4 regions of the Pseudomonas sp. ATCC 13867 genome follow, and region 1 is predicted to be linked to each of the others. Evidence: riboswitches for the same ligand, from Rfam matches in the RefSeq annotation. Region 1 holds a riboswitch; each other region holds the start of a gene.
What was found. Region 1 has a riboswitch for cobalamin ahead of H681_RS03715 (TonB-dependent receptor domain-containing protein). Riboswitches for the same ligand answer to the same signal wherever they lie in the genome.
Positions count from the first base shown of each region.

Region 2: linked by a shared signal. The riboswitch ahead of H681_RS03100 (CbtB domain-containing protein) and the one ahead of H681_RS03715 (TonB-dependent receptor domain-containing protein) in region 1 are both predicted to bind cobalamin.
Region 3: linked by a shared signal. The riboswitch ahead of H681_RS06895 (TonB-dependent receptor plug domain-containing protein) and the one ahead of H681_RS03715 (TonB-dependent receptor domain-containing protein) in region 1 are both predicted to bind cobalamin.
Region 4: linked by a shared signal. The riboswitch ahead of btuB (TonB-dependent vitamin B12 receptor) and the one ahead of H681_RS03715 (TonB-dependent receptor domain-containing protein) in region 1 are both predicted to bind cobalamin.

Region 1 is NC_020829.1:792,643-798,457, forward strand. Features, by position in the region: gene H681_RS03715 (TonB-dependent receptor domain-containing protein) at 1-1,763, opposite strand, end outside; cobalamin riboswitch at 1,858-2,062, opposite strand; gene dxs (1-deoxy-D-xylulose-5-phosphate synthase) at 2,091-4,001, opposite strand; gene H681_RS03725 (Ldh family oxidoreductase) at 4,258-5,262, shown strand; gene H681_RS03730 (aldehyde dehydrogenase (NADP(+))) at 5,495-5,815, opposite strand, start outside.
Region 2 is NC_020829.1:669,776-675,590, reverse strand. Features, by position in the region: gene mapR (GntR family transcriptional regulator MpaR) at 1-564, shown strand, start outside; gene cobM (precorrin-4 C(11)-methyltransferase) at 862-1,617, opposite strand; gene H681_RS03110 (cobalamin biosynthesis protein) at 1,614-2,030, opposite strand; gene H681_RS03105 (CbtA family protein) at 2,113-2,823, opposite strand; gene H681_RS03100 (CbtB domain-containing protein) at 2,917-3,105, opposite strand; cobalamin riboswitch at 3,207-3,425, opposite strand; cobalamin riboswitch at 3,497-3,691, shown strand; gene cobW (cobalamin biosynthesis protein CobW) at 3,927-4,994, shown strand; gene cobN (cobaltochelatase subunit CobN) at 5,112-5,815, shown strand, end outside.
Region 3 is NC_020829.1:1,505,347-1,511,161, reverse strand. Features, by position in the region: gene ddlA (D-alanine--D-alanine ligase) at 1-306, opposite strand, end outside; gene H681_RS06905 (ABC transporter substrate-binding protein) at 396-1,277, opposite strand; gene H681_RS06900 ((2Fe-2S) ferredoxin domain-containing protein) at 1,580-2,281, opposite strand; gene H681_RS06895 (TonB-dependent receptor plug domain-containing protein) at 2,281-4,236, opposite strand; cobalamin riboswitch at 4,331-4,537, opposite strand; gene H681_RS06890 (VOC family protein) at 4,611-5,039, opposite strand; gene H681_RS06885 (cupin domain-containing protein) at 5,218-5,586, shown strand; gene H681_RS06880 (DUF3303 domain-containing protein) at 5,778-5,815, shown strand, end outside.
Region 4 is NC_020829.1:4,049,459-4,055,273, reverse strand. Features, by position in the region: gene H681_RS18105 (ABC transporter ATP-binding protein) at 1-232, opposite strand, end outside; gene H681_RS18100 (ABC transporter permease) at 229-1,377, opposite strand; gene H681_RS18095 (FUSC family protein) at 1,511-3,556, shown strand; cobalamin riboswitch at 3,579-3,803, shown strand; gene btuB (TonB-dependent vitamin B12 receptor) at 3,916-5,760, shown strand; gene cobO (cob(I)yrinic acid a,c-diamide adenosyltransferase) at 5,775-5,815, shown strand, end outside.

The sequences.
Region 1 (5,815 bases):
GGGCGCAGGTAGTCGCCCAGGGTGTAGTCGCGGTCCAGGGCGTTATCCAGCTTCAGGTCGAAGCGAATCTCGTCGCTGGCCAGCCAGCTGGTGCGCAGGTCGAGCACGCCGTAGCCGGACAGCTCGCGGGTGTTGGCCGCGTCGTCGTAGCGCTGGCTGACCGCACGCCAGGTGCCGCCGAGGCCGATGGCGCCGAACTGGCGATCGAGGTCCAGGCTCAGGGTGCGGCGCGCGCGATACGGCAGGGTGTGGCCGGTGTCGCGGTCGCGCGGGTCGATCAGGCTCAGGCCGAGCGCGGCCTGCCAGCCCAGCACGTCGCGGGCGATGCTGGCTTCGAAGCCATTGATGCGCGCCTTGTTGATATTCTCCGGCTGATTGCTGGTGCTGTCCCAGGCGATCATGTCGTCGATCTCGGTGCGGTACAGCGAGGCTTCCAAGTGCGTGCCTTCGATGCCCCCACGCCATTGCAGCTCGTAGGTCTTCGAGGTCTCGGCCTTGAGGTCCGGGTTGCTCGCGCCGGGGTAGTAGAGGTCGCTGAAGGTCGGCGCGCGGAAGCCTTCGCCGTAACTGGCGATCCAGGTCTGGCTGTCGCCCACCGGTAGGCTGAAGGCGGCGTTCCAGCTGTTCTGGCTGCCGTAGGCCTGGTTGTTGTCGTGGCGGATACCCAGCTCGGTGCCGAAGCTGTCGCCCTTGAAGCTGTGCTGGGCGAAGAAGGCGCGGTTGCTGCGCTGGTCGTCGGCGAAGGCAGTGGTGCCGTCGACCTTGTCTTCGTACCAGTCGGTGCCCAGCGCCAGCTGGTTGGCGTCGTCCAGTTGCAGGCGGTTGATCCAGCTCGCCGAGTGGCGGGTGGTTTCCAGCGTGCCGTTGTTCCAGCTGTCGGCGGCGCCCACGGCCTTGTTGCGGTCGAAGCTGCGGCCCAGTTCCAGGCGGCTGTTCCACATCTTCGAGATCTGGCCGTCGAGGTAGGCGCTGTAGCTGCTGACGCGGAATTTGTCCTGCGGGCGGCCGGGCTCGAAGTTGTAGGCGTCGTCGTATTCGTTCTTGCCGCGCTGGTCGTTGAGGTTCAGGCCGGCCTTCCAGTCTTCGCTGAAGTGGTGGTCCAGGTTCAGGTGCACGGCCTTGTTGCGCTGGGCGTCGTGATCGTTGTCGGCGCCGACGTTGTCGCTGGTGCGATCCCAGCCCTGGCTCTCGTCGAGGCTGCCGCCGAGGTTGTAGCGGGTCTGCTCGTCGCCGCCGGACAGGCTCAGGCTGCGTTCGAAGGTGCCGTGGCTGCCGGCAGCCAGGCGCACTTCGGGGTGCAGGCCGGCTTCGCCGCGACGGGTGAAGATCTGGATGACCCCGCCGATGGCGTCGGCGCCGTACAGCGCGGAACGCGGGCCGCGGGTCACTTCGACGCGCTCGATGCTGTCGATGCTCAGGTAGTCCAGGCGGGCGATGCCGCTGCTGGCCGAAGCGACGCGCTGGCCGTCGACCAGTACCAGGGTCTGCGCAGTGCTGGTGCCGCGCACGGAGTACGAGACCACGCCGCCCGAGCTGCCCATCTGCACGCCGGGCACGCGGGCGAGCAGGGCGGGAACGCTGCGCACTTGTAGCCGCTCGATGTCGGCACGGGTGAATACGCTGTTGGCCGAAGTGGCTTCGGCGCGCGGCTGGGCCTGGCGTGCGGAGGTGATCACCTGGTCGGAGAGCGAGTAGATATCGCTGGCAGCGAAGGCCATGCCGGGCAGCAGGCTGGTGGCCAGGGCGAGTCGGGTCAGTTTCATGGAGCGTCCTCAAAAGCGGTCGGATGACTTTCGAGGAGGGCGTGGCAAGGGCGGACAGGGGCACCGCACTTGACGGTGATGCCCTCCGCAACACCTGTCGGATCGCGTCGAGGGCGGTCTCCGGGCTGCCGACGTCACATCGCCGCCTTCCCGCATTCAGCAGTGGCGGATGGCGATGCTGCGCTCCTTAAGGGGCGCGTCGGTTACCGTTGCGGGGGCAGCGCAGGTCTTTCACCTGCTTCCCGTTACCTCGAACGAAAACGGGCGCACCTTAGTCGGTGCGCCCGTCACTGGCAATACTCCAGGGGAGGGATGCGCCGATCGGCCTCAGCGCTTGCCGAGGGCCTCCAGGCGCGCCTTCACCGAGGCTTCGATGCCGGCGGCGTCTAGCCCGCACTCCGCGAGCATCTGCGCGGGCTTGGCGTGCTCGACGTAGTAGTCCGGCAGACCCAGGTGCAGGATCGGCTGCTGCAGGTTCTCGTGGGCGAGGAATTCGCTGACGGCGGCGCCGGCGCCGCCCATCACCGAGTTCTCCTCGACGGTCACCAGCAGCTCGTGGCTGGCGGCCAGCTGGCGCACCAGTTCCTCGTCCAGCGGCTTGACGAAGCGCATGTCGGCGACCGTGGCATCGAACTGCTCCGCCACTTTCAGCGCTTCGGCCAGTTGCACGCCGAACACCAGGAAGGCGACCTTGCCGGCCTTGCCTTCACGGCGAACCACGCCCTTGCCGATCTCGACCGGTGCCAGCGCCGCCTCGATGGGAGCGTTGGGGCCGGTGCCGCGCGGGTAGCGCACCGCCGCCGGGCCTTCGAAGTGATGGCCGGTGGTGAGCAGCTTGCGCAGTTCGTTCTCGTCGCTGGGGGTCATCACCAGCATGCCGGGGATGCAGCGCAGGTAGGAGAGGTCGAAGCTGCCGGCGTGGGTCGGGCCGTCTTCGCCCACCAGACCGGCGCGGTCGATGGCGAACAGCACGTCGAGGTTCTGCACCGCGACGTCGTGGATCAGCTGGTCGTAGCCGCGCTGCAGGAAGGTGGAGTAGATCGCCACCACGGGCTTTGCGCCGTCGCAGGCCATGCCGGCCGCGAGGGTCACGGCGTGCTGCTCGGCGATGGCGACATCGAAGTAGCGGTCCGGGAATTTGTCGGCGAAGGCGACCAGGTCCGAGCCTTCCTTCATCGCCGGGGTGATGCCGACCAGGCGCGGGTCCTGGGCGGCCATGTCGCACAGCCACTGGCCGAACACGCTGGAGTACTTCGGCCCGCCGGCCTTCTTCGGCACGGCATGGGCGGGAGCGCCTTCGGGTTCGAGCTTGGTGATGGCGTGGTAGCCGATCGGGTCGATCTCGGCCGGGCCGAAGCCCTTGCCCTTCTTGGTCACCACGTGGAGGAACTGCGGGCCCTTGAGGTCACGCATGTTGCGCAGGGTGGCGATCAGGGTCGGCAGGTCGTGGCCGTCGATGGGGCCGATGTAGTTCCAGCCCAGCTCCTCGAAGAGCGTGCCGGGGACCAGCATGCCCTTGGCGTATTCCTCGGTGCGGCGGGCGATCTCCCAGGCGCCGGGCAGGCGCGAGAGCACCTTCTTGCTGCCTTCGCGCATGCTGCTGTAGGTGCGGCTGGAGAGAATCTTGGCCAGGTAGTTGGACAGGCCGCCGACATTGTTGGAGATCGACATGTCGTTGTCGTTGAGGATCACCAGCATGTCGGCCTTGACCTCCGACGCGTGGTTGAGTGCCTCGAAGGCCATGCCGGCGGTCAGTGCGCCGTCGCCGATCACCGCCACCGACTTGCGGCCCGAGCCCTGCATGCGGGCGGCGATGGCCATCCCCAGCGCGGCGCTGATGGAGGTGCTGGAGTGACCGACGCCAAAGGTGTCGTACTCGCTCTCCGAGCGGCGCGGGAAGGCGGCCAGGCCGTCCTTCTGGCGCAGGCTGCCCATGCGCTCGCGGCGACCGGTGAGGATCTTGTGCGGGTAGGCCTGGTGGCCGACGTCCCACACCAGACGGTCGTCCGGGGTGTCGAAGACGTAGTGCAGGGCGACCGTCAGTTCGATGACGCCCAGGCCTGCGCCGAAGTGCCCGCCAGTCTGGCCGACGCTGTACAGCAGGTACTGGCGCAGTTCGTCAGCGAGGGTCAGCAGCTCCGCTTCGCCCAGGCGACGCAGCTCGACCGGCGTGCTGGCGCGGTCGAGCAGGGGCGTGGCAGGGCGCGCGCGGGGAATCTCGTGAAACGTCGTGGGCATCAGGCTGATCGTTATGAGAAGGCAAAGATGCGGAAGTTTACCCGAAGCTCCGGATTGGCCCAAGCAACGTGGGGCCAATCCTTCGGACGACCGGATGGTCGGATCGTGGCTACCCCGCTGTGCCGAAATCGTCGTCACGGTCGCCGATTGCGCGCAAGCGGGATGGGGCCTGAGCGGCCACTGTAGACTCAGCCCCGGCCCGGTGGCGGATTGCCGCAGCGGGCGGAAACGATTGGCAGGGATCGAGGAGGACGGCGTGATCCGATTGAGTCTGGATGAACTGCGTGAACTGGCGGTGGCGATCCTGCGCCACAACGGCTTCAGCGAACCCCACGTACAGGCGGTGACCGATACCGTGCTGGCCGGCGAACGCGATGGCTGCACGTCCCACGGGGTCTGGCGACTGCTGGGCTGCATCCACACGGTGCGCGCCGGCAAGGTGGTGCCTGATGCCGTGCCGGAGTTGTCCGAGCCTGCGCCCGCGCTGGTGCGCGTGGATGCCAAGGGCGGATTTTCCCAGTGCGCCTTCGACCTGGGCCTGCCGAAGCTGGCGGAGAAGGCCCGCAGCCAGGGCCTGGCGGCGCTGGCGATCAACCATTGCGTGCATTTCTCGGCCCTGTGGGTGGAGATCGAGCGGATCACCGCCCAGGGCCTGGTCGCGCTGGCGGTCACCCCGGCCCAGGCCTACGTGGCGCCGGCCGGCGGAACCCGACCGTTGTTCGGTACCAATCCCATCGCCTTCGGTTGGCCCCGTGGCGAGAACGATCCCTATGTCTTCGACTTCGCCACCACAGTGGTGGCGCGCGGGGAAATCCAGTTGCACGAGCGCGAGGGCAAGTCGATCCCGCTGGGCTGGGGTATCGATGCCCAGGGCAGCCCCAGCACCGACCCGAGCGCGGTGCTCGAGGGCGCCATGCTGACCTTCGGCGGACACAAGGGCTCGGCGCTGGCAACCATGGTCGAGCTGATTGCCGGTCCGCTGATCGGCGACCTGACCAGCGCGGAATCCTCGGTGTTCGACGAGGGCACCAGGTCCTCGCCCTATCACGGCGAACTGCTGATCGCGCTGGACCCGGCGCGCTTCCTCGGCGCGGACGCTCCGCAGCATCTGGCGCGGGCGGAGAAGCTGTTCGACTCCATCGTCGACATGGGCGCGCGCCTGCCGTCGCAGCGGCGTTTCGCGGCGCGCCAGCGCAGCCTGGCAGAAGGTGTGGAGATCAGCGATTCGCTGTATGCCGATTTGCGCAAATTGTTGGAATAACGCGACGTCCTTGTAGGAGCGAGGGGGACGCCATCGATATTGCTCGCGAACAGCTTGGCTCCGCTGCTTGGTTGGTTAGCGAGCAAGCTCGCTCCTGCGAAGAACACGGCTCGGCGGATAACGCTGGCGCGTTATGCGCCCTACGAAGAGCAAAAGCTGTGCACAAGAAAGCCCCGGCGCAAGGCCGGGGCTGAGCATTGGCGCGGGACTGGCCGACAGTTCATTCCCGTACTCAGCGAGTCACCGCGCTGCGCGTCGTCTCGCCATCCACCAGCCGGGCGATGCCCAGCGGGTTGGCGTCCTTCAGCGCATCGGGCAGCAGCGCGTCGGGGTAGTTCTGGTAGCACACCGGGCGCAGGAAGCGGTCGATGGCCAGGCTGCCGACCGAGGTGCCGCGCGCGTCGGAGGTCGCCGGGTACGGCCCGCCGTGGACCATCGCATCGCAGACTTCCACGCCGGTCGGGTAGCCGTTGATCAGCAGGCGCCCGGCCTTGCGCTCCAGCGCCGGCACCAATGCGGCGAGGTGCGTCAGGTCCTCGGTTTCGGCGATCAG
Region 2 (5,815 bases), 120 kb from region 1:
GTCTACGCCGAACTGTACTTCGCCGCCCAGGCGCCCAAGCCGGTGAAGGCCTTCGACAGCGAAGGGCTGGTGATGCACTGCAGCTCCTTCTCCAAGAGCCTGGCGCCGGGCTACCGGGTCGGCTGGGTCTCCGGCGGGCGCTACGCCGAGCAGATCGAGCGGCTCAAGCTGATGACCAGCCTGTCGGCCTCGGTGCCGGCCCAGGCGGCCATCGCCGACTACCTGCAGCATGGCGGCTACGACCGCCACCTGCGCAAGCTGCGCCACGCGCTGGAAAGCCAGCAGCACGCGATGCTCGCCGCCGTGGCCCGCCACTTCCCCGCCGCCACCCGCGTCACCCGGCCCAGCGGCGGCTACTTCCTGTGGCTGGAGCTACCCGAGCACATCGACGCGCTCAAGCTGTTCCAGCTCGCCCTGGCTCAGGGCATCAGCCTGGCGCCGGGGCCGATCTTCTCGGCGACCAGGCGCTTCGGCCACTGCCTGCGACTCAACTACGGCCACCCGTGGACGGCCATCAGCGAGCAGGCGATGGAAACCCTCGGGCGGATCATTCACTCGCTGTAGGACTGATCCGTACATTCGGAAACGATCTGTATCTGTGCGACGGTTTGTCGCGGACATACCCTGTCAGGAAGCGTTCGGACGAGGGAAGTAGCCGTGGATGCGGAAAGCCTGGTGATCCTGCTCACAGTGTGCGCCGCGCTCGGCGTGCATTGGGGCGTGCGCTGGTACCTGCGGCGCGGGATGCTGCCGCGCGCCGATAAGTGGCGAGCCTGAACAGCTTTTCGTAGAAGCAAGCTTGCTCGCGAACCGCTTCGGTACGGTGTATCGGGTGAGTTCCGTTCGCGAGCAAGCTCGCTCCTACAAGGTGCCCCCGCGATACAGATGCGTATGCCCCGTGCTGTACAGCGACGAATCGGCAAACCCCTCCGCCCCCAGCACCTTCCCGACCAGAATCAAAGCCGTACGGCGGAAACCCTTGGCCTGCGCCTTGGGCAGGATATCGCCGAGGGTGCCGGTGACCTGGTCCTGATCCGGCCAACTGGCGCGATGGATCACCGCGACGGGACAATCCGCACCGTAGTGCGGCAGCAGTTCGGCGACGATGTTCGCCAGTTGACCGATGCCCAGGTGAATGGCCAGGGTCGCTTGGTGTTGCGCCAGCTCGGCCAGCGACTCGCCCTCGGGCATACGCGTCCTGCTGGCGTAGCGGGTGAGGATCAACGTCTGGGATATCTCCGGCAGGGTCAGCTCGCAACCGAGGATCGCCGCGCAGGCCGAGGTGGCAGTGACGCCGGGAATGATCTCGTAGGGAATGCCGCGCTCGCGCAGGTGACGGATCTGCTCGCCGATGGCGCCGTACAGCGAGGGATCGCCGGAGTGCACCCGCGCGACGTCCTTGCCCTCCGCGTGGGCCTGCGTCAGCAGCTCGACGATCTCCTCCAGGTTCAGTTCGGCGGTATTCACCACGCGCTCGGCGCTGTGCCCTTCCAGCACGGCCGGCGGCACCAGGGAACCTGCGTAAAGGATCACCGGGCAGGTGCGGATCAGCCGCTGGCCCTTGACCGTGATGAGCTCGGGATCGCCAGGACCGGCACCGATGAAATAGACCGTCATGGCTGCTCCCGCTCGGATTCGACGGGGATGAAAGCCAGCGCGCAGGTGGCTTGCTCGCTGCGGCGCTTGCCCACCAGCAGGCGTGCCGGCGCACCACCTTGCGCCTCGGCCTGCAGCAATGCCGCCGCTTCGGCCACGCTCGCGCTGCCGGTGGCCGCGCGCACAGTTTCAGAAGGCTCGCCCAGGTTCCTCTCGCAGGCCGCCAATTGTTGCGGTGTGAACAGCGCCAGCGGCAAGTCGAGGGCAGCAGCCAGGGCGGTCAGCCCCTCTTCGTCGGCTTTCAGCGTGGCGCTGGCCAGGGCGGTGAGATGGGACTCGTCGAGCCCGGCCTCGGCCAGCGTATCCCGTAGCAAGGCATGCAGTTCATCGAGCGGGCAGCCCCGGCGGCAACCGAGGCCGGCAACCAGCGTCATCGGCATTCTCCTGGAAGTGACACCTGTAAATGAAAACCCCGCAGGCGGCTGGGCCGGCTGCGGGGTCGAGCATAGCGGCGAATCAGGCCGAGGGGGCGAAACGGCGGAACAACCAGGCGGCCACCAGACCCAGGGCCGCCCAGAACACCGCGTTGGTGACCAGCGAGGCGACGATGAACTCGTGAGCCAGGCTTTCCGGCGCGAGGCTGGAATGCACTTCCGGCTGCGGCGCGCCGATCACGTGCGGCACCACCAGCAACGCAAGGCCGACGATGCGCAGCGCCCAGTGGCGGCCGAACACCAGCAGCGCGAGACCGGCGGCGGTGGCGGCGGCAGTGCCGATCCACCAGGTCTGCCGCAGGCTCAGATCCGCGGCGGCGGTGCCGGGGACTTCCGGCGGCAGGCCGAGGGACGGCGCCAGGTTGAACACGGCAAAACCGGCCAGGCCCCAGAGCAGGCCTTCGGAGGTCTTGCCCGGCTCACGCAGGGTGAACAGGCCCGCGAGCATCAGCGCGAAACCCACCGCGACCACCAGATTGCCGCCGGTGGTGGAGAGGATGCGCTGCCAGCCATCTTCCGGCTCCCAGGCTTCCTCGTCATGGTGATGACCCGCAACTGCGCCGTCGGCGTGCTCATGGGCATGTTCTTCGACCAGTGCGGCGGCCGGCTCGGATTTCTCATAGGTTTCCGCCTTGAGGATCAGCGGGGATACCCACAGCAGCTGGACCACGGTCAGCACCAGCGCGGCGATCAGACCGGCGAATCCGGCGGTCTGGGCGATACGTTTGATCATTGCAGTTCTCCGGACGAAACGAGACCTCGAGCGCGGCGAACCAGCGATCGCGAGTGCCTCGAATACGCTGCGCTTACGCGCAGGCAGCGTGCGTCAGTGGCAGGGGAAGCCCGCACTATGGCGGGTATCGTGGGCAGCGTTGTGCACTGCTTCCAGATGAGAGAAACCGGCGAAATACACCAGCAGCGCACCGAGCAGGCTGGCGCCAACGGCCAGGCTGATGCGCTTGGAAAGGGGGATGGAAGTACTCGACGCCTGTTGCGTCAGGATGCTGCTGGACATGAACGTTCCCTCTGAAAAGAGTGAGAACGCAGAGGTTGAACGCATTCGAACGCGCCGGATCGGTCGCGCCACGGCCTGCGCCCGCCCACCGCGGGTTTGCCAAAATGTGAGGATTCCAGGCCGGTCTCCGGGCTTGCGACGCCAGCGAGAGACTCTCGCCGGATGGGCCAGCCTTCCCATGCCTTGGCACAGTGGCTACTGACGACCCTCGATGCGCTTACCGTTGCGGGGGCAGCGCCGGACTGGTCCTTGCGGACGCACCGGCTTCCCGTTTCACCTCGCGCGCGTCGGCGCGAGACACCTGAAACCGCGCTAGCTGACCACGGCAGTCCCGCAGCGTCAACTGCGCGTCGCCCGATCCCCGGCGATTGACCGCCCCGGCCACGCTGCGTAGCCTTCCTCCCTTCGAGGTTCTCCGGCACTGGCCGGAGCTAAGAGGGAACGTGGAAATCTTCGGATGCGCCACGGCTGCCCCCGCAACTGTGAACAGCCTGTTCTTTCACACGCCACTGCCGACTACGGCGGGAAGGCGAAAGGACGATCAAGGGCTGTGAGCCAGGAGACCTGCCTCGTGACTGGTTTTCGATCTGCTGCGCGTCGGCCATGCTGCGTTGGCGGATCGTCGTGGACTGCTCATTGACTACAGTCAACTCCGCGTCCCCGACGATCCTCCGCCTTGCCTGGCTCTAGCTCGCGAGATCCGGAACCGGTTCGTTATCAACAGACAACCGGGCGGGGTGATCCGGTGGCGACCTTCGTTGCGCGGCGAACCCGCGCGCGCGCCCTTCATCCGCCCTCCAATGTCCACTTGCGAGGCGCGCATGAAAACCCTGGCCAAACTCCCCGTCACCATCGTCACCGGCTTCCTCGGTGCCGGCAAAACCACCCTCCTGCGCCACATGCTCGACAATGCCGAGGGCCGCCGCATCGCGGTGATCGTCAACGAATTCGGCGAGCTGGGCATCGACGGCGAAATCCTCAAGCAGTGCTCCATCGGTTGCAGCGAAGAAGAGGCGGTCGGCCGCGTCTTCGAGCTGGCCAACGGCTGCCTGTGCTGCACCGTGCAGGAAGAGTTCTTCCCGGTGATGCGCGAACTGGTGGCGCGCCGTGGCGACCTCGACCAGATCCTCATCGAGACCTCGGGCCTGGCCCTGCCCAAGCCGCTGGTGCAGGCCTTCCAGTGGCCGGAAATCCGCAACGCCTGCACCGTGGACGCGGTGATCACCGTGGTCGACAGCCCGGCAGTGGCCGCCGGCACCTTCGCCGCCCACCCCGAGCAGGTGGACGAGCAGCGCAAGCAGGACCCGAACCTGGACCACGAATCGCCGCTGCACGAACTCTTCGAAGACCAGCTGGCCAGCGCCGACCTGGTGGTACTGAACAAGGCCGACCTGCTCGACGCCGAGGCGCTGGCCCGCGTGCGTGCCGAAGTCGCCGAGGAGTTGCCGCCGGCGGTGAAGATCGTCGAAGCCAACTCCGGCCAGCTGCCGCTCTCGGTGCTGCTGGGGCTGAACGCCGAAGCCGAGCTGCACATCGACAGCCGCCCGACTCATCACGTCCACTCCAATGAAGAGCACGAAGGCCATGAAGATCACCACCACGACGAGTTCGACTCCTTCCACGTCGACCTGCCGGAAGTGGAAGAGCGCGCCCTGCTCGATGTGCTGAACGCGCTGGTCGAGCGCCACGCCGTGCTGCGCATCAAGGGCTTCGTCGCCATCCCCGGCAAACCCATGCGCCTGCTGGTGCAGGGCGTCGGCAAACGCTTCGACAAGCACTTCGACCGCGCCTGGCGCAGCGACGAAACCCGCAGCACCCGCCTGGTCGTGATCGGCCAGGAACTGGACCAGGCCGCCATCAGCAACGAGCTGCGTACCGCCCTGGCGTAACACTGCTTTTCGTAGGAGCGAGCTTGCTCGCGAACGGCCTCGCAGCGGGGTCTGGTTCGCGAGCAAGAGCTAGGCGCCCCCTCGCTCCTACATGAAGCCCTACACCGAGCAAGCCTCATGCATCTGCTGCGCACCCAACCCGGCGGTTTCGTCCCCGACGACGGCATCGCCCACCTGGCCCAGACGCCCGCCGAGCTGGTGATCCTCTGCAGCGGCGATTCGCACCTGGCGCTGCTCGCCGAGGCCGCCCGCGAGCTGCCGGAGGGCTACCCGAGCCTGCGCCTGGCCAACCCCATGCAGTTGCAGAACCACGCCTCGGTGGACCTCTACGTCGACGAGGTACTGCAGCACGCCAGGGCCATCCTGATCTCGGTGCACGGCGGCGTCGGCTACTGGCGCTACGGCATGGAGCAACTGGCGGCGCTGGCCGAGCGCGGCGCCACGCTGATCGCCGTGCCCGGCGACGACAAGCCCGACCCCGAACTCGGCGCCCTGTGCAACGTCCCACCTGAGGATGCCGAACGCCTCTGGCAGTACCTGCGCCAGGGCGGCATGGACAACGCCCGGCAGTTCTTCGCCTGCCTGGCCAGCCGCCACCTGCAACGCGACTACGCCTGGAGCGAACCACGGACGCTGCCCCGAGTGGCGGTCTATCACCCGCAAGTCGGCAGCTGCGACCTCACCCGCTGGCAGGTCGACTGGAACCCTGAGTACCCGGTCGCCACGCTGCTGTTCTATCGCACCCACCTGCAAGCGGCGAACACCGGTTTCATCGACACCTTCTGCGAACGCCTGCAGGCCCAGAGCATCAACCCGTTGCC
Region 3 (5,815 bases), 710 kb from region 1:
GATCACATCGACGTGATCGAGCAGTTGGCGGCTGCCGGTTTCCACCAGTTGCTGCTCAGCCTTGCCCGGCACCACGGCCAGTTCGCGGTTGGAGCGGTTGAGGGCGATCAGTGCCGGGTTTTCCTGGTTGAGCAGGTAGTCGGAGGCATCGTTGAGGTGCCAGCGGCCTTCCTTGTCGATACCCACCAGCACCGGTTCGAAACGCTCGCGGTCCAGCGCGTCGACGATATTCTTCGCCGATTGCAGGGACACTTCGTGCTCCGCCGAACGCCCACCGAAAATCACCCCAACGCGCAACTTGCCCATGACAGTCTCCGCATGATCGATGGGCGCTTTCTAACACGGGCTCCGGCGCTTGGGTAGGAACAGTGGCTGGCGAACAGACGAGCCGGCGTTCAGTACCTGCCCAGCTCCTGCGCCAGCTCGCGGGCAGCCTGCCCGCTGTGCACGCCGGGGAACAGGTGGGTGAAAGGCAAGGCCACGAAGCGCCCTTCGCGCACGGCGCGCAAGCGCGAGAGCACCGGGTCGGCGCGCAACGTTCGGATCTTCTGCCCGGCCGTGGACCACAGTGCATCGGCCAGCAGGATCACGTCCGGATCGCGCGCCAGCAGTTGTTCGCTGTTGGCGGTGAAGCCACCCAGGTCGACATCCTCGAACAGGTTGTGCGCGCCGGCAGCGTGCAGCAACTGAGTGACCACGCCGCGCCGCCCCTGGCTCTCCAGGCCGTTGCTGGCGCTATCGAGGTAGAAGACGTCCAGCAGTTGGCGGCCGGTCGAAAGCCGGCGCGCTTCGGCCAGCTCGGCGCGCTGCCGGCGGATCAGATCCTGCGCCCGCTCCTGCTCGCCAAGCAGATCGCCCAGAGTCTTCAGGTCCGTCTCGACACCAGCGAACAGATCGTCCTGCCAAACTCCGCAACCGGCATCCAGCAGGTAGCTGGCGACGCCGTGGCCGGCCAGTTCCTCGCGAGACAGATTGCCCAGCCGAAAGGCCGAGGCGAAGCCGGCCACCACCAGGTCCGGGCGCTGCGCGTAGACCGCTTCCGCCGACGGATACTGGCGCGACAGCAGCGGCACGCCGCGATAGCTTCCTTTGGTCAGGTCGAGATCGTCATCGATGTAGGCCACGCCGATCAGCCGCTCCCCGGCGCCCAGCGCCAGCAGCAGGTCGGCGGCGTGCTGGTTGAGGGCGAGGATGCGTTGCGGCGGGTGGTCGATCTGCCAGGTACGGGCGCAGTTGCGGTAGTCCTGCGCGGAAGCAGTTACCGACCCCAGAATCAACGCCAAACCAAGCGCCAGGCTTGACCTGTAGGAGCGAGCTTGCTCGCGAACAGCGCCAGCTCTGAAACATCGCGGACGAAGTCCGCTCCTACGCTCCTGGGAAGTCCGTACCGGGATTCTCCCTTCACCCCGACCCTCTAGCAGCCTATGCCGGCTGAAAGCTCGGCCTTCCCCTGTACCGAACGGTCCCATCTCCCTCCGGGCAGGGGTTAGGGTGAGGAGCCGTTGAAGGAGGACGACGAACCCAACTCCCTGCATCCAGCGGTTCGCGAGCAAGCTCGCTCCTACGAAGCGCGAGTGCGTCATAGTTCATCCACCCGCAGCTCCGCCACCGGCACGCCGTCACGCAGATGCTCCGCCACCACCCGGCACACCTGCTCGTCACTGCGCAGGCCATACCAGACACGTTCGGGATACACCGTCAGCAGCGGCCCGCGATTACACGGGAACTGGCAGCCGGTGCGGGTCAGCAGGGCGCCCTCGGCGTTCTCGTAGAGGTCGAGGCGGATCAACTCGCGGCGCAGGGTCTTCCACAACGGTAGCGCGCCGCGCCGCACGCAGCGCGGCCCGGTGCAGAGGAACAGGTGATACCGGTGTGGCGGCGGCGCAGACCAGTCCGGCTGCGACGGCACCGCGCCGACGCCCTGGCAGTCCAGCTGTTGCGCCGGATCGTCAATCGCCGTCAGCACCGCCGCCACATCCAGCCCGCGCCGACCGAGCGCCGAAGCGGTGACCTTCGGCAACGGCGCCTGCGGATGCTCCCCGCACAGCGCAGCCAGTTCCGCGCGCAGCCACTCGAGATAGGCGCCGTCGGCGGTCGGTTCGAGGTCCACCAGCAGCAGTTCGATACTCTCGGCCAACAGCTCGCGCACCCGCCCCCAGAGCGAATCGAAACCCTCACCGGTGTCGATGCATTCGACGCCGGCGAGGCGCGCCGATACCTCGCGCAGTAGGCGTTCGCCCTGGGCTCCGGCCAGCGGGCCGACCAGCAGGATGGCCTTCATCAGAAGCTGAAGGTGTAGCGCAGCTCGGCGGTGCGCGGCCGGCCGAGGTTGTCCACCTGGCGGATGCCGTTGCTGCTGCGGCCGGTGGCGTAGTCGCGGTCCAGCAGGTTCTCCAGCAGCAGGCTCAGGCGATGCGCGCGGGCGCCGTCGAGGTATCGGTAGGCATCGCCATCGAGCACGCTGTAGTGACCGTAGTCGTCGTCCTGGGCGCTGACGATGGAGCCGACGTAGCGCGCGGCAAGACCGGCCCCCCAGAGGTTGTCGTCATAGCCCAGGCGCAGGCGGGCAAAGAAGTGCGGGATGTTGTTCACCGTCACGCCGTCGTGGCTGTCCACGAGATTGCGCGTGGCGTCGGCGGAGAGCTGCCAGTGCCGGCCGAACTGCCACTGGCCGTTGGCTTCCACGCCACGCACGGTGATCTCGCCATTGCCGTTCACCCATTGATCGCCGACGAGGGTGATGAGGTCGGTGATCTCGCGACGGAACAGGGTGACGCTGCCGCTCCACGGCTGGTCGAACAGCTCGCCGGTGTAGTCCAGGCCCAGTTCGGCGTTGCGGCTGCGCTCGGGCTTGAGGTCGCGATTGCCGACTTCGTCGCCTGGTTCGTTGACGAACAGTTGCTCGGCGGTAGGCAACTTGAAGGCGGTGCCCAACTGGCCGCGCAGTTTGAGCTGCTGCGTGAGGTCGTAGAGCGAGGTCAGCATCCACACCGTGGCGCCCTCACCGCCCGAGATTTCCTCGCGGCGCACGCCCAGGCTCGGGTGCCAGTCGGGCAGCGCCTCGATGTTCGGTCGCAGCTGGGCGTAGAGCGCGTGGGATTCGGCCTTGTCGTTGTCGATGATCAGCACATCGTCCTGGCCCTTGTACCACTGGTTGTCGTTGCCGAAGACCAGCTCGTGGCCACCGCCGAAGCGTGCCTTGCCTTCGAGCTGCGCGCCCCAGTCGGTGAAGCCCCAGTAGTCGTTGTGATTGAGCACCTGGGTAGCGCCGCCCTGCAGGTTGTAGACGCGGTCGTAGCGGGTGTCCCAATCGTTGAGGTGGGTCTTGGCGAACCAGCTGAAATCGTCGCCGACACTCTGCTGGAAGGTCGCCGTGGCGATCTGCTGCACGCGGTTGTTGCTGGTGTGGTGGTTGGAGGTCGGCCGGGCGAAGTCCAGTTCGGCATCGGCGTACTGGTAGAACAGCTCCAGGCGCGAAGCGTCGCCGATGGCCTGGATGGCCTTGGCGCCGAACACGTTGACGTCGTACGAGCGACGCTTGTCGCTGACCGTACTGGTCATGTCCTGGTCGCGGTACGGCTGGTAGCCGTCGGAGCGGTTGTGGCTGACGTAGGCCATCAGGCCAAGGTCGCCCAGGCCGTTGTGCACGATCTTCTCGGCGCGGGCATCACCGCTGCGCCCCTTGAAGGTGTCCAGGCCGAGGTTCACCTCGCCGGATGCCTCGCGACTGCGCGCGCTGCGGGTGACGATGTTGATCACCCCGGACACCGCCTGGGTGCCGAACAGCAGGCCCTGGCCGCCCTTGAGCACTTCGATGCGCTCCACCGCGGTGGTCGGCAGGGTGTCGAGGTAGATGCCGCCGTAGAGGCGGTTGTTCAGGCGCACACCGTCCAGCAGGATCAGCGTGTCGTCGTTGCGTCCGCCGAGCAGCGAGTAGGTGCCGTAGTCGAACGGGCCGTTCTTCGGCGCGACGAACAGGCCGGGCACGTACATCTGCAGCACGCGGGTGATGTCGGCGCTGGGGCCGGCGCGTTCGATCTGCTGGCGGTCGATGACCTCCAGCTTGCTGCCGTAGCGGGCCATGTCCGCCACGGTGGTGGACTCCACCGAAGGCGCGTTGACGACTTCGTCGGCCAGGTTCAGCGGCGCTGCCGACAGGTGCGGGCCGAGGACGCAGAGGGAGAAAACGGGAGTCCAGCGCAGGGCACGCCGGTTCGGATAGATAGGAAGTTGCAAGGTGATCGCCTCGAAATCGGGATTTCGCAGGCGGCGCAGCGACACCCGGAACGAGCGCGCCCCGGGAACCGGCTCACGCCCGCCCACCGCGGGTTTGCCAAACAGGTTCCAGGCCGGTCTCCGGGCTTGCGAGGATCATGAAACATCCGCCTTCCCATGCCTGAGCACAGTGGCCTTGTGGATGCTCCGCTCGCTTACCGTTGCGGGGGCAGCGCCGGACTGATCGCACGAGGGCGACGCACCGGCTTCCCGTTTCACCCCACGCACGGCGGCGGGGGGCACCTGAAACGGGGCGAATCTGAACATTCGGGGAACGAAAGCGTCAAGCACGGGGGTTGAACAGGATGTTGCGGGAGCGGCGCAAAAGCGCAGGATCAGTGCCAGGGATCGTAGGTACCGAAACTCCAGATGTGCCCTTCCGGATCACGGCAGGTGAAACCCTGGCCGCCGTAGTCCTCGTCCTTGATGTCGATGACGATCTGCGCGCCACCGTCCACTACCGCGCGATACAGCGCCTCGGCATCCCTCACCACCACATAGATGCTCTGGGTGCAGCCGCCAATCTCGTCGGGCTGGCGCATCAGCCGGCCGTACTCGTTGTCGTGCAGCGACCCGAGCATCACCAGCCCACTGCCATCGGCCAGCGCCAACTGCGCGTGGGCGATGCCGCCGTGGTCATCGGCGACCACCAGCTGCCGCTGGAAACCGAAGGTGGCGCACAGCCAGTCGATGGCCTGCGGCGCATCGCGGTAGCGCAGGCAGGGAATGACGCTGGGGCGGGCGATGGGAGCGGGCGTGGGCATGGCGATCTCCGGCGAAAAAGGGCGCGAGGTTCTGAGCATAGTCGCCCGCTTTGCGCTGCTCAGCGCTGCCCGGCGACCAACCGCAACACGGGGAGCGACACCGAAGCGCAAGTTCCTGCAAGACCGCTCCAGGGACCAGCAGTAGTTTGGACAGAACGATCCCAAGGAGAAAACCACCGTGACCCAACGCCAACCGATCAACCTGCAGGACAAGCTCGGCCGCATCACTGAGACCTGGCAGCCGCGAGTGATCGCCGAGATGAACGACTACCAGTTCAAGGTGGTGAAGCTGCACGGCGATTTCGTCTGGCACAGCCACGCCGACACCGACGAGACCTTCATCGTGCTCGACGGCGAGCTGCGCATCGACTTCCGCGACGGCCCGCTGACCCTGCGAGCCGGCGAACTCTACGTGGTGCCTCGCGGCGTCGAGCACAAGCCCTATGCCGAACACGAGGTGCAGGTGATGCTGATCGAACCGCGCGGCGTGCTGAACACCGGCGACCAGGGCGGCGAACGCACGGCGGAGAATGATCGCTGGATCTGACCGTCGATCACCTGCCCTGGCGACCGCCGATCAGCGGCCGCTCCCGCTTCGCTGGCTGCTGCTATGCCTGTCGGAAGAACGCCGCTCCCAGCCGGAGACTGTCACGCCTGGGATACACAGGCGCGGCTCTGGCGGCGTCGCCGGTTCGGGTCCGCGTCCAGCGAAGCCCGGAGCCGGGCCGGAGGTGCGACATGCTTTATCTGGTGAACTGGACCATCCCCATCGAGAA
Region 4 (5,815 bases), 2.4 Mb from region 1:
AGCGCTGCGCCGGCGGCAGTTCCAGCAGGTTCTGGCCGAACACCTGGACGCTGCCTTCGCTGGGCTGGCGCAGGCCGATGATGCTGCGCAGCAGCACCGACTTGCCGGTGCCCGAGCCGCCGACCACGCCGAGGATCTCGCCCTTCATCACATCCAGGTCGAGGTGCTCGTGCACGGCGTGGGTGCCGAAGCGGTTGGCCAGGTCGCGGACGACGATGATTGGTTCGCTCACCAGCCCATCTCCATGAAGAACAGCGCGAACATGGCGTCCAGCAGGATCACCACGAAGATCGACTGGACTACGGCGGAGGTGGTGTGTTCGCCCACCGACTGTGCGCTGCCGCTGACGCGGAAGCCTTCCAGGCAACCGATCACGGCGATGATGAAGGCGAACACCGGGGCTTTGACGATGCCCACCAGGAAGTGCTGCACGGCGATGTCGTTCTGCAGCATGTAGAGGAACATGCGCGGCGAGATGTCCAGGCTCAGGGCGCAGACCACGCCGCCGCCGAAGATGCCGGCGATCATCGCCAGGAAGGTCAGCAGCGGCAGGGCCAGCAGCAGTGCGAGCACCCGGGGCAGGACCAGCAGCTCCACCGGATCCAGGCCCTGGGCCTGGATGGCGTCGATCTCCTGGTTGGCCTTCATCGAGCCGATCTGCGCGGTGAAGGCGCTGGCGGTACGGCCCGCCAGGAGGATGGCGGTGAGCAGCACGCCGAATTCGCGAAGGAAGGAGAAGCCCACCAGGTCGACGGTGTAGATCGCCGCGCCGAACTTCTGCAGCACCGTGGCGCCGAGGAAGGCCACCACCGCGCCGACCATGAAGGTCAGCAGGGCGACGATGGGCACGGCGTCCAGGCCGGTCTGTTCCATGTGCGCGGCCAGCGAGGTGATGCGCCAGCGGCGAGGCCGCAGCAGGCTGCGCATCAGCGTCTGCAGGGTCAGGCCGATGAAGCCGAGAACGCCGACCAGGTGATCCCAGAAGGTGACGGTGGCGATGCCGATGCGTTCGAGTATGTCGACCAGCGCGTTGCCCGGTGGCGGTGCCTTTTCATCGAGCCGGCACTGGGTGATGGCGCCGCCCACGGTGCGCAGCAGCGCCTGGCGCTCGGGCGGCAGGTTGCGGGCGATCTGCTCGAGCTGGCTCATCCGCGCGCCGCCGATGACTTCGGCGAGCAGCGCGGCGCCGGCGGTGTCGAGGGCGCCGAGTTCGCTGAAGTCGAGGGTGGCGATGTTCTGTCGCTGCTCAGCCAGCCCGCGCATCTGTTGCTGCAGGCTGGTGAAATGGGCGAGCGTCCAGTCGCCGCTGACGTGCAGCAGTGTCTGGGTGGCGGATGAGTCCAGCCGAAGCTGGCCGGCTTGAGCGGGCGCGATCATGCAGGGAGTCTAGCGAAGTTCTTCGATGGAGCCATTCGTCGGGTGGGCCTGGTTCTCGTAACGGGATATTTCTGGACTTTGTTAGCAAGCTAACTAAAATTCGCCCGGTCGGTTTCCTGCCGGTGGTCTTGCCATGCCTGCTCTGCCTCCTTCGTTGTCTGCATTCGCCCAGGCCATCTTACGCCCCCGGGTGGTCGATCTGCAGTTCGCCATCAAGGCGGTGCTGGCGGGCGGGATCGCTCTCTACCTGGCGTTCGTCTTCCAGTTGCAGCAGCCGCAATGGGCGCTGGTCACGGTGTTCGTGGTCAGCCAGCCGTTGAGCGGCATGGTGCTGGCCAAGAGCGTGTTCCGCCTGCTTGGCACGCTGACGGGGGCGGCCATGTCGGTGGCCCTGGTCGCCTGGCTGGGGCAGGCGCCCTTGCCGTTCCTGCTGGCGATGGCGCTATGGCTGGCGTTCTGCACCGCCGGGGCGTCGATGCTGCGCAATTTCTCGTCCTACGGCTTCGTGCTGGCCGGCTATACCGCCGCGATCGTTGCCCTGCCAGCCTCGGCCGCGCCGCTGATGGTCTTCGACCAGGCCGTGGCCCGCTGTTCGGAGATCGGCCTGGGCATTGCCTGTGCTTCCCTGGTCAGCGTGCTGCTGTGGCCGCGCAGCACGGAGCAGCAGTTGCTCGAGCAGGCGCGCAAGGTCTGGTCGTCGACGCTGAAGGCGGCGTCCGCGGAAATGCTGGGCACCGATGAACACGCGGCGCTGATCGCTACCCTGGGCAGCATTCTGGAGCTGGATGGGCGGCAGGAGCAGGCGTGGTTCGAAGGTCCGACGGGGCGTCGGCGAGTGCCTGCGTTGCGTGGGCTCAATGCCGCCCTGCTCGGCCTGCTGCGCGCCGCGCGCCGGGTTGCGCGGGAGGGACGGTTGCTCGACGCCGCCGTCGAGCTGGCCGTGCGCCCCTGGCGCGAGCAGGTGCGCAAGTGCCTGGAGAATGCGCAACAGCCCGACTTCACCGCCTGCCGGGAGCATCTGCTCGGTGCGCTGGAGAACGTCGTAGGTGCACAGGAGCGCGATTACCTGGAATCTCTGCTGGCGGTGCTGGATCGGGGCCGGCAATCCCGGCGCAGCCTGGAAGTACTGCTTTACGGTGAAGCGACACGCGAGGCGCCGGCGCTGATCGTCTGGCACCGGGACGTCGAGCGCGGGCTGCTGTTCGGCCTGCGCAGCGCCCTGGCATTTCTCTGCGTGGCGGGGTTCTGGGTGGTCAGTGCCTGGCCCAGCGGCCTGGGCGCGGTTTCCATCACCGGTGTGGTGCTGAGCCTGTTCGCCAGCCGTGACGAGCCAGCCGGCGCGGGCCTGAACTTCCTGCGCGGCATCCTCCTCTCGATTCCCGTGGCGGCGGTTGCCGTGCTGGTGATCCTGCCGCGATGCGAAGGATTCACGGCGCTCTACAGCGTACTCGGCATACCGCTGTTCATCGCGGCGCTGTGCACGACGCGGCCGGCCATCGCCGCAATGGCATCGGCCTTCTGCATCTTCTTCGTGAAGAACGTGGGGCCGAGCAACCAGATGGTCTACGACCTCGACCACTTCCTCAATTCGGCGTTGGCGACGGTGCTGGGCGTGGGGTTCGCGGTGCTGGTGTTCAACCTGGTGGAGCTGCGGCCGGGGCGCCGCCACTACCGGCGAGTGCTCGGCGCACTGCTGGCCGACCTGGCACGGCTGACTCGTGGCCCGCTGCCCAGGCTGGAGGCCTGGTTCGACGGGCGCAGCGCCGACCGCCTGCTGCGCCTGGTGCAATACCAGGACGGCCTGCCGCGGGAACGCCGCGCCCAATGGCGGGGAGGGCTGTTCGGCCTGGCGTTGGCGGACGAACTGCTGTTCCTGCGCGACAGCCTGGGCACGGCGCGGGGGCCGCTGCGGCGCGCGCGGGACTCTTATCTGGCGCGGTTGCGGCAGTTGCTGCTCGACGGCGGGCCGCGTAACGACCGGGAGCATGCGCTGGATGGAGTCGAGGAGGCGCTGTCGGCTGCGTTGCAGGGCAATCGCTGGCTGGAGGAAGGCCAGCGCCGCCGGGCACGGGCCGCCGTCGGCCAATTGCGCTCGATCTGGTTGCGCTGGTGCCGGGAGGCTGCGGCCGACGCACCGGTGCGCTTCGTCACCCTGGGAGCGACAGGCCGCCGCAATTGACCGTGGCTGGCGACAGCCACTAAGCTGCGCGCCTGCTTCAGGTGCCCCCGGTGCAAGTCGGGGGTGAAACAGGGAAGCCGGTGAAGTCCGACCTCGCGGTCCGACCAGTCCGGCGCTGCCCCCGCAACGGTAAGCGAGCATCGAACCGCATTCCGCCACTGTGCCATCGGCATGGGAAGGCGCGGTTTCAGGAGCCTGTCACGGCCCACTCGCAAGCCCGGAGACCGGCCTGCTGCATGTCATGGCATCGCGGTGGGCGCTGTCGAGCGTTCCGGCGGATCGACCGCCGGGGCGCTACCGTCCTCCGCCTGCCTTTTTCGGTCAGAGCCGCGCGGGTGAGAGCGGCGGAGTGAGTTCACGTGAAGCATTTCCTCTATTGGCCGACAGCCCTGGCGCTGGGCGGCTTCTCCTGCATCGGCCTGGCGGCGGACGAAGCGCCGCTGGTGCTCGACGATCAACTGGTGACCGCCACGCGCACCGAGCGCCGCGCCGAGCAGACGCTCGCTTCGGTCAGCGTGCTGGACCGCGCCGACATCGAGCGCAGCCAGGCGCAATCGGTGCCCGACCTGCTGCGGCGGCTGCCGGGGATTTCCCTGGCCAGCAACGGCGGCCCCGGCAAGGCCACCAGCCTCTACCTGCGCGGCAGCGAATCCGACCATGTGCTGGTGCTGATCGACGGCATCAAGGCCGGCTCGGTTTCGTCCGGCGGTGCGTCCTTGCAGGACTTGCCGGTGGCGCTGATCGAGCGCATCGAAGTGGTGCGCGGGCCGCGTTCCAGTCTGTACGGTTCCGAGGCCATCGGCGGGGTGATCCAGATCTTCACCCGACAGGCACTGGAGCCGGGCTTCAAGCCCTGGGTCTACGCCGGGGCGGGTAGCCAGAGCACCTACGAAGGCAGCGCCGGAGCCTCGGCCGGCAACGGTCGCGGCTGGTTCGCCCTCGGCGTATCGAGCCTGGATACCGCTGGCATCGACGCCAAGGCCAACGGTGCCAGCGGCCATGAGCCGGACCGCGACGGCTACCGCAACCTGTCCGGTTCGCTGCGTGCCGGCTACCGTTTCGACAACGGCCTGGAGCTGGACGGCAGCCTGCTGCAAACCGATTCGCACAACGACTTCGACACGGTGAACAGCCGCCGCACCCAGGGCTTCGATGCCTACAACGATGGCGTGCAGCGGGTGATCGGCGGCCGCGCGCGCTTCGCGCCGCTGGAGCCCTGGCGGGTGAGCCTGTCCGCCGGGCGCAGCGAGGACAAGTCCGATGCCTACCAGGACGGTGCCTTCTACTCGCGCTTCGACAGCCGTCGCGACACCGCGTCCTGGCAGAACGACCTGGACCTCGCGCCCGGCCACACCCTGACCCTGGGCTACGACTGGCAGCAGGATGAACTAAGCAGTTCCACCGACTATGCGTTGACCTCCCGCGACAACCGCGGCACCTTCGCCCAGTACCTGGGCAGCGCGGGGCGGCATGACTGGCAACTGAGCCTGCGCCACGACGACAACCAGCAGTTCGGCAGCCGCAACACCGGCAACCTCGCCTGGGGCTACGCGCTGACCGACGCCGTACGGGCCTTCGCCAGCTACGGTACGGCGTTCAAGGCGCCGACCTTCAACGAACTCTATTACCCTGGCTACGGCAACCCCGACCTGGATGCGGAAACCTCGCGCAGCGTCGAACTCGGCGTGGACGGTCGCCACGGCTGGGGCCACTGGGCGGTGAACCTGTACCGCACGGCGATCGACGACCTGATCGCCTACGACTCGGCATTGCGTGCGCCGGACAATATCGACCAGGCGCGCATCCGCGGTGTCGAACTGCAGCTGGGCAGCCAGTGGCGGGACTGGGTGTGGAACGCCAACGCCAGCCTGCTCGACCCGGAAAGCCGCGCCAGCGGCAACCGTGGCAACGACCTGCCGCGCCGCGCCCGGCAGTTGTTCAACCTGGACCTCGACCGGCGCCTCGACGCGCTGAGCCTGGGCGCCAGCCTGCACGCCGAAGGCCGCCGCTACGATGACCTGGCCAACCGCAATCGCCTGGGCGGCTTCGCTACCCTGGACCTGCGCGGCGAGTATCGACTGAACCCGGAGTGGCGTCTGCAGGCGCGCCTGAGCAACCTGTTCGACGCCGATTACCAGACCACCCTGGGCTATGAGCAGCCCGGCCGCGCCGTACTCTTCGGCGTGCGCTACCAGGCCCTTTGAGAGGAGAGAGACCGATGAGCGAATCCCCGGAAAAGGACGAACGCCACCGTTCGCG